DNA from 2 places in the Neomoorella humiferrea genome. Region 1 is predicted to be linked to the other one. Evidence: riboswitches for the same ligand, from Rfam matches in the RefSeq annotation. Region 1 holds a riboswitch; the other holds the start of a gene.

Region 1 (4,419 bases):
GAAAAGCCCTTTGATCTGCCCAAGGCTATCGATACCATCGTCAATTATGCCGTTTTAGCCCGCAGGGAAGGCTTTGTCCGCCTGGAAAAGGAGCTGGAAACCATCGACGACTCCTTTCTGCGTACCGCCCTGCAGCTGGTGGTGGACGGCACCGATCCCGAACAGACTCGCAATGTGTTAGAACAGTATATTTACGCCACCGAAGAACGCCACGCCACCGGCATCAGCATCTTTGAAGCCGCCGGCGGCTATGCGCCCACCATGGGAATCATCGGCACCGTCATGGGTCTAGTTCACGTCCTAAGTAATATCAGCTCGCCGGATAAACTGGGGCCTTCCATAGCTATGGCCTTTATCGCCACCCTCTACGGCGTTTCTTCCGCCAACCTTTTATGGCTGCCCCTGGCCGCCAAACTCAAAAACAAGGCCGGTAAAGAGCGGATTTACCAGGAAATGGTCCTGGAAGGGGTGCTGGCCCTGCAGGCCGGCCGCAACCCCACCCTCATCCGCAGCACCCTTCTCGCCTTCCTTTCACCGGAGGTACAGAAAAAAATCCTAGGAAGGAGCGGCGGAAAGGAGGAAGGGACCGGTGGCCAGGCGCGGCGGCGAAAAGGTTAAACACGACAATAAAGAACGTTGGCTTTTGACTTATTCCGATCTCATAACCCTTTTAATGATTTTTTTTGTGGTCATGTACTCCATCAGCAGCCTCAACGCCCAGAAAATGGCCGCCCTGGCCAGTTCCCTGGCCCAGGCCTTCCTCGGCGCGCCGGCGTCTGGAATTTTTCCCGAAGGCGGCCTGCCGTCCCTTGTTGCCGGTACGGAGCCGGCCATGGACAGCGGCACTGGACTAGAAAATAACGAAGAATTAACGGAACTAGCCGGGGTAAAGGCTAATCTGGAACGATACATAACCCAGGAAGGCCTCCAGGATCAGATTACCCTGACCAACCAGGAACGGGGCCTGGTTGTCAGCATGTATGATACCATCCTCTTTCCCCGGGGCTCCGCCGAATTAACCCCCGAGGCCCGCGCTCTGCTCCGCCAAATTGGCAGGGCCCTGGCCGGCTTGCCCAATTACCTGCGGATCGAGGGCCACACCGACAATCTGCCCATTCATACCAACCTCTATCCTTCCAACTGGGAGCTGTCGACGGCCCGGGCCATCAGCGTCGTTAAAGTGCTGATAAACGACGCCGGCATTAACCCCGAACGCCTTTCAGCGACGGGCTACGGCGAGTACCGCCCGGTAGCCCCCAACGACGGGGAAGCCAATATGGCCCGCAACCGCCGCGTCGACATCGTTATTTTAAAAGAGGCCTACAACGTTACCGAACCCCACCAATAAAATTGCAAAGCGCCGGGTCGAGTACCGGCGCCTCTTTTTTACTATGCTCCTGCTCGCTTATTCCTGCGGCCCAAATTGGGATAGAGGATGGTGCGTTTTTCCCACGTCCGCAGCACGACATGATCTTCATTACGGGCCAAAACGTACTGGGGTAAAATGGGCGTCTTGCCCAGCCCATGGGGGGCATTGATTATATAGGTAGGTACGGCCAGACCGGAAGTATAGCCGCGCAAATGCTCCATTATCTCCACGCCTTCTTCAATGGTAGTGATAAAATGGGTCGTGCCTTTGACCGGTTTGGCGTGGAAGATATAATAGGGCCGTACTCGGATCTTCAACAGTTCCTGATTGAGTTTTTTCATTATAAAGGGATGGTTGTTGATGCCATTTAACAGCACCGCCTGGTTCCCAAGGACCACCCCGGCCTGCACCAAGCGGTCGCAGGCAGCCTTCGCCGCCGGCGTAACCTCCCGGGGATGGTTAAACTGGGTATTGAGGTAGATAGGCGGGTGCTTGGCCAGTATCCGGCATAATTCCGGCGTGATACGCTGGGGCAAGGTGACCGGTACCCGGGTGCCTAAACGCTTTATTTCCACATGGGGAATGTTGTCCAGCTCCGTTAACAGCCAGTCTAAGGTAGCATCGCTCAACATCAAGGCATCGCCGCCGGTGATGAGGACGTCGCGTATCTCTTCATTCCGGCGAATGTATTCAATAGCCTGTTCCAGCTCGCGGCGGCTGCGGCTGCGGTCTACCTCCCCGATGTTACGCCGGCGCTGACAGTGACGGCAGTACATGGCGCACTGGTTGGTGACGTTGATGATCAGCCGGTCGGGGTAACGACGGGTTATAGCCGGCGCCGGTGAGGTCAACTCTTCGTCCATGGGATCGAGAACTCCTACCTCATCCTCCAGCTCGGCCGCGCCCGGCAGAGCCTGGCGGCGAATGGGACATTCGGGATCATTTCCCATTAAGGACAGGTAATAGGGCGACACGGCCCAGCGATAGGTACGTTCGACGCGCAAAATAGCTTCTTTCTCTGCTGCAGTAAGGGGGATTAATTCCTCCAGGACGGCCACCGAGGTAACCCGGTTCTTTAACTGCCAGCGCCAGTCCTGCCAGTCGTCTTCCGTAGCGCCGAAATATGCCATTATCCGCCGACGGTTGGCCTCAATTTCATCAGCCGCTTCGAAACCGCTGGGGATGGAAGCCCTGGCGTCCAGGTAATCTACAATCCTGGCCTTCAACTCGGCCGCCCTCTGAAGAGCAATTTCCCTCTTGGTCTCTCTACTCATCAGCCTCCCTTTGCTGGGGTAAATACTCATAATGTTTACCTCCTTTCACAAAATAAAACCCCGGTTGAACCGGGGTTTTGGGCGCACGAAAATTAAAGGGGTACATTACCTCTTTCACTTTCCACGCTTACGAAGTTAGCTGACGGGTTCGGGTCGAAAGCTAACCCTACCCCGCACCCGGTTGGTTTTAAACCGGAGGCGGGGATTCACCCCAAAGAATTGGTTCCCCCGTTCCCTCGATCAAGGGATTCAGCGTTTACGTATTCTGTTGTTAAATAATTTTAACATATATCCTTATACTTGTCAAAGTAATTTTATACCATTTATTTCCATGAACGGCGCCAGCAATAATACAGCGAAGCGACGGTGACCGTCAATGCCACCAAGATGAGAAGGGCATCCAGCCACCAGGTGGCATAACGGCGGTAAAGGTGCCACCATCTAAAGATGAAATGGGCTCCCTTCCAATTGGCGTATTGCCAGGCCAGGGTCCAGGTGAAGGCGCCCAGGGCCGAATAAAGGGCATAGGGGCCCAGATTCATCCCTACAACTCCTGCCGTCAAAATAGTGGGCGTCCTGATGGGCCCGAACCAGCGAGCTAAAATTATAACCGCCGCGCCGTAACGGCTCAGCCACTCCCGCGTCAAGGCCAGGCCTTCCTCTTTCCAGCCGCGGCGAAAAAGGCGTGTCATCAGGCCCCGCCCGGGCCTGGCCCCCAGCCAGTAGCCCAGCAGGTTGCCCAGGAGATTGCCAAGGCTGCCGACAGCAACCGCCGCCCAGAAATTCATTTCGCCGCGGTCGATTAGATAACCGGCGGCCAGGAAGACGGGCTCAAAGGGGACCCCCGGAACGCCCATACCCTCGACGAGGAGCAAACCGAAAAGGGCTATGTAAACATGCAAAGCGTTCACTGCCCCGCCCCGCCCGCTCCCCGATAACGCGCCACCACCGTCCGGGCGCCGTAAACCTGTTGACCGACCCGCACGGTGATCTCCACGTCCCTTGTAAAAATTATCAGGTCTACCTGGGACCCCCGCTCTATAAAGGACACCTTCTGCCCCCGGGAAACGACCTGGCCGGGAGTGATGAAACACCGGATCTTGTTGACAAACTTGTCGGCTATCTCCACTAGGGCAATTTTAACGTCGCTGTTCTCGAGAAAAATGGTCATCCTTTCATTGACCAGCCGGTAGCGATGGGCAAATAAATCAACTGCCCGGCGAAGATAGGTCAAACGAATATATTCCCATAGATCTACCATAGGTAAATTTATCTTCGCCGGGGTATGGACCATGCCCTCCACCCGGGCATCGATGGGGGCATAATTGAAATGAACGTCCAGGGGCGACATGTAAATGCCCACGATCCAGCCCTCTTCACCAAACCCCGGCGCTTTCATTATTTCCGTAATGGGAATGGGGCGTCCCAGTTTTTCCGCGACCACCCGGCCGTCGGCAAAGGGTTTGACGTAGACCACTTGGCCGTCGGCCGGGGCAAGAATAAGCCCTTCTCCTGCAGGCGCTATGCGTAACGGATCGCGATAAAACCATACGTGGCGCAGGTACCAGAAAAGCACCCCAACGGCAAGAACGATGACCACCAGGATTTTTCCCAAAGTTACCATTCCGACCACACTTTCTTTAAATTATACGGCATTTTGGGAAGGTAATAACCGCAAAAACCGGCGATCATGAGCGGCCATCTCACTTTATACGGCTTCACCGGACGGGGAACAAAAAGACCGTTACGGTAGCCGTTGTCCAGGGCAGAATACAC
Region 2 (4,419 bases), 1.1 Mb from region 1:
GCGGGAATAACTGCCTTCTTTATAAGTGCCACATCTTACCACCTCACTAAAAAATGCTAAACCAAGTGGGCTAAAAGTTCGACGACTTCTTTCGCCGAAGGTAAAAAATAGGGAGTTTCAGTGGTAAGTACGTTGCCGACGCGGACTGCCAGGCCGTTCGGGGGCAGGGCGGAAAAAGCGTCGGCGTCGGTTTTGTCGTCACCCAAATAAACCGGCAGCGCCCTGGGCCATTTTTTGATAAAGTAGGTTACCGCTAGGCCTTTATTGATACCACGACGGCGCACTTCGAGGACTTTGTTTCCTTCAAGGAATTCGATGCCGAAGATGTGATATGGCTCCATGGACCGCCGGAACTCATGTAAAACCGACGCCGCCGTTTTGGGAGGGACCAGCCGGTAGTGGATGGCTACGGCCTCGCCTTTATTTTCTAGATAAAATCCCGGCAGGCCTGCCGTTAACTTTTGGGCCAGTTTAAAAATTTCCGCCCAGGGGATTTTTTCTTTACCTGAAGGAATAAGGCTTACAACCCGTTTGTCAGGGGTTAACACGTACGCCCCGTGCAGACCGGCAAGATAAAGACCTGCAACGGGCAGGAGTTCCCGCAATTCGTCAAGGCTGCGGCCGCTGATTACGGCCATATGTAAATGGGGCCTCATAACAAGGCGCCGCAGCAAATCTAAAAGATGGGGCCCGGGTTGGGCTAAACTGGGGTGCGGGGCCAGGGGGACAAGGGTACCGTCGTAATCGCACATTAAAAGCACTTCGCCGCCGGCGCGAATTTTAGCTGCCAGTTGATTCGGAGACATGGGAAATTTCCCTTTCGGCGGCCATCATGGCTTGATAGAAACAGCCCAACCACCAGCGGATGTCGTAACGGCGTACCCTTTCCTGCATTAGACGCATCCTTTTTTCCTGTTCTTCGCGATCCATATTTAAGGCCCTGGTAAAGAGGGCGGCCATACCGTCGAGGTCATAGGGGTTGACGAGGACGGCACCCTTCAATTCCTGGGCGGCACCGGCGAAACGGCTTAACACCAAAACCCCGCTGCCGTCACGTCTGGAAGCTACATACTCTTTGGCAACCAGGTTTAAGCCGTCGCGCAGAGGGGTGACCAGCATGACGTCGGCGGCAAGGTAATAGGATACCAATTCCTGACGAGGTATCCCCTGCCAGAAAAAATGTACGGGACGGTAGCTTCCTTGGCCGAAGCGATGGTTAATGCGCTGTACCACGGCTTCGACTTCTTCCTTTAGTAATCGATAAGCCGGTACGGCGGTACGGCTGGGCACCGCAATTTGAATCAGGGAGGTCCGGCCACGCCATTTGGGCGATTTGTCCAGGAAACGCTCCCAGGCGAGGAGTTTTTCCACTATACCTTTGGTATAATCCAGCCTTTCTACGCTCAAAGCCAGGCGTTCTACATTGAATTGACTGCGAAGGGCCATCGCCCTGGATACAGTTGCCGGATCCATGGCCCGGCGGCGGAAGTTGTGGTAATCGATACCCATAGGCCAGGCCCCTACATAAATGCACCTTTGTTGCCAGTAGACGGTATTATGTTCAAAATCCACTTCGGCGTCCAGCAGGGACGCGACTGCATTAAGGAAGTTGTCGGCATACGACCGTAAATGAAAACCCAGCACATCGGTTCCCAAAAGACCGCGCAGGATATGGGACGCCCAAGGAAGGGTAGACAGAAGATCGTGATGGGGGAAGGGGATGTGCCAGAAAAAGAATTGTTTTGCCTTGGGTTGACGGTTACGAATGATTGAAGGAACGAGGGCCAGGTGATAGTCGTTTACCCAAACAACATCGCCCTCCGTTGTTTCCAAGAGAGCAGCTTCGGCAAATTTGTTATTAACCTTAACATATGTCTCCCATTCTGCTGCTTTATAGCTACATTTTTCTAAAAAATAATGGCACAGGGGCCACAGGGCGCCGTTGCTGAAACCATTATAATAAAGTTCTATTTCCTCGGCAGTTAAAGGAACTTCCTGAAAAGAATACAGCGGATCGTCCTGGGGTACTGGTAACCGTAGGCCTGTGGCGTTTTTCCGTGGAGCCTCACGTCCACCCCAGGCTATCCACACGCCTCCCTTTTCTTTTAAAAGAGGTTCAACTGCCGAAACGAGGCCGCTGATGGCCGGTACAGGACGGATACCGCTTTCAGTGGCTTGAAGATTGTACGCTCCCCGGTTGGAAACCATGATGATTTTAGCTGTTTGTTTTTTAGCCACTTTGGCATACCTCCTTTTTTTGACCTGTGCCGTTGTCGAGATACCCTCAACTCCTTTAAAATAAAGTTAAACCCCGGGGGAACCGGGGAAATTCAATAACAATATATACCCTCCACGCTTACGAAGTTAGCTGACGGGTTCGGACGTAAAATTTATACGCCCTACTCGCCGGCCGCTGCCGGCAAGATTCACCCCCGAAAAACTGGTTCCCCCGCTTACGGTTGTTTTACCGCAATTCAGCGTGATGGGATATATACAGACTATATTATATCATAATGGTAACAAAATGCAAATATTCCTCTACACTATTGGTAATATATAACAAAAGAGACCCGCGGTAAAATGTCAAGACCCTGAACTGGAAATTTTAATGTCTCAAAATGTAAAAAAGGCAATAAAAAACCAAGCCGGCAAACCGAGACAATAATTGCCAGCACAAACACTAAAAGTAAACTTTAAAGAAAGTTTAACCCAACCTCCTTTGCCGGTAAATTTGGCCCTCACTCAGCAGCGTGAAGACCATGCGCACGAGCTTGCGGGCAGTCAAGACCAAGGCACGTTTATGGTGATGATGCCTGGCTTCGGTAAATTTCTTGCGGTAGAACGCGGCGTATTCCGGCTCCCGCACCCGGACGGAATTAGCCGCTTCAATGAGGTAGTACCGTAAGTAATAATTACCGGACCTGGTTAAGGGGATATCCTCGGCAGAAAACTTGCTAGACTGATGCTGCCGCCAGGTCAGGCCCGCAAATTTAGCAAGGGCATTGTGGTTCTTAAACCTGGAGATGTCACCAATTTCGGCTACAATGCCGGCAGAGTAAACTGGCCCGATACCAGGAACAGTATCTAACGTTTGGGGAATGGCTTTAAGTTCTTTAGCAATGACCTGGTCGATTTTCTTCTGCTGGGTTTCAAAGAAGCGGATGGTTTCCAGGGACATGGCCAGGGTAACATCAACAGCATCCCGCATTTTAGGGTTTAAACGGTAGGAACTGCAGGCCGCCTGTTTAATAACTCTGGCCATCTCCGGGACATCCTTCAAGCGGTTATTACCGTGCTCAAGCATCATATCGACCAGTTCTTCCACCGGCATATTAGCAATTTCATCAGGGGTGAGGTTGCCAACGACGGCCCGGGAGGCCTGCCCGAACAAATCGGAGAAGGGGCACTCCTTCTGGTAGGTAGAGAACTTAAGGAATATCAGATTGAGGGCCCTATTCTTCTCACGAGTGAGGTTACTGACCAGGTGATAGCGAAACCGGGTAAGCCGTTGCAAAGGAGCATAGGTCATATCAGGAGGAGGTGTTGGACGTACCCGTCCAAACCGCAAGCAATCAGCAATAACCCGGGCATCCAAGGAATCGGTCTTAGCCATATCCGGATAGATACGCTTAAAACCATCAATTACCTTAGGGTTAATCACCGCTATTTCCGCATCAAAAGCCGAGAGTTCAGGGGCCTCATGCAGGGCCTGGGAAAGGTGCCACCAATACAGGTTAGTAGCTTCCATGCCAATCTTAACCTTATCAGCATCAATGAGCTCAGCTTCAGTAACAATCCTTTCCACAAGCCTTTCAGCTCCGGGAAGGTCGTTGGAAACGCTAAAACCGCAGACATCTTCGCCGGTATCGTCGAGGATGCGCACCACATTGGTGTCGGACCCTATATCGATACCGACAAAAAGAGTTTTTCCCATAGCAAAACACCTCCTTTCCCGGGGAAATAGCAAACCAAAATTGGGGTATCCCTGGGAACCTGACGTAACAGCAACCTTGCTGATGAGCACCGACCCTTAAGAGACTGGTGCGTAGCTCCTTGCTGAAGGGAGAACCTCTAAAGGGCGTGCGACCCGCGCGTAAGCGGTTGCCGTCAGGCCCGGGGAGCAGTCTCAAAAAGCACTTGAAAGTGCAGGAGGGAGAAAACTGCCCCGCCACGGTTCTACCGTGATTGTCCCAAAGGATACCTCAAAGGTCAAACACTTTTTATGACAAAATAAATGACCAACTGGAAATTTAACCGTTGGTCATATCATACAAGGAGGGGGAGATATGCTGGAAACTTCTTTAGATTTACGAAACAATCCTTGTGTTATGGAGCCGCGGACCGAGGTTTTAAAGGAAGGGAGCATGTTTTTTGTTTTTTTACCGGACGGTTCCCTAAATGACGCTGAAGGCGGCAGTT

What was found. A riboswitch is a leader RNA that binds a small molecule or an ion and turns the genes downstream of it on or off. The one in region 1 is predicted to bind cyclic di-AMP.
Region 2: linked by a shared signal. The riboswitch ahead of MHFGQ_RS07460 (alpha,alpha-trehalose-phosphate synthase (UDP-forming)) and the one ahead of eam (glutamate 2,3-aminomutase) in region 1 are both predicted to bind cyclic di-AMP.

What each region holds. Positions count from the first base shown of each region.
Region 1 is NZ_CP136419.1:378,962-383,380, reverse strand. Features, by position in the region: gene MHFGQ_RS01995 (flagellar motor protein) at 1-618, shown strand, start outside; gene MHFGQ_RS01990 (OmpA/MotB family protein) at 590-1,348, shown strand; gene eam (glutamate 2,3-aminomutase) at 1,390-2,673, opposite strand; cyclic di-AMP (ydaO/yuaA leader) riboswitch at 2,754-2,908, opposite strand; gene MHFGQ_RS01980 (DedA family protein) at 2,967-3,554, opposite strand; gene MHFGQ_RS01975 (phosphatidylserine decarboxylase) at 3,551-4,267, opposite strand; gene MHFGQ_RS01970 (hypothetical protein) at 4,261-4,419, opposite strand, start outside.
Region 2 is NZ_CP136419.1:1,441,719-1,446,137, reverse strand. Features, by position in the region: gene galU (UTP--glucose-1-phosphate uridylyltransferase GalU) at 1-32, opposite strand, end outside; gene otsB (trehalose-phosphatase) at 57-806, opposite strand; gene MHFGQ_RS07460 (alpha,alpha-trehalose-phosphate synthase (UDP-forming)) at 781-2,238, opposite strand; cyclic di-AMP (ydaO/yuaA leader) riboswitch at 2,340-2,490, opposite strand; gene MHFGQ_RS07455 (IS110 family transposase) at 2,705-3,934, opposite strand; gene MHFGQ_RS07450 (amylo-alpha-1,6-glucosidase) at 4,287-4,419, shown strand, end outside.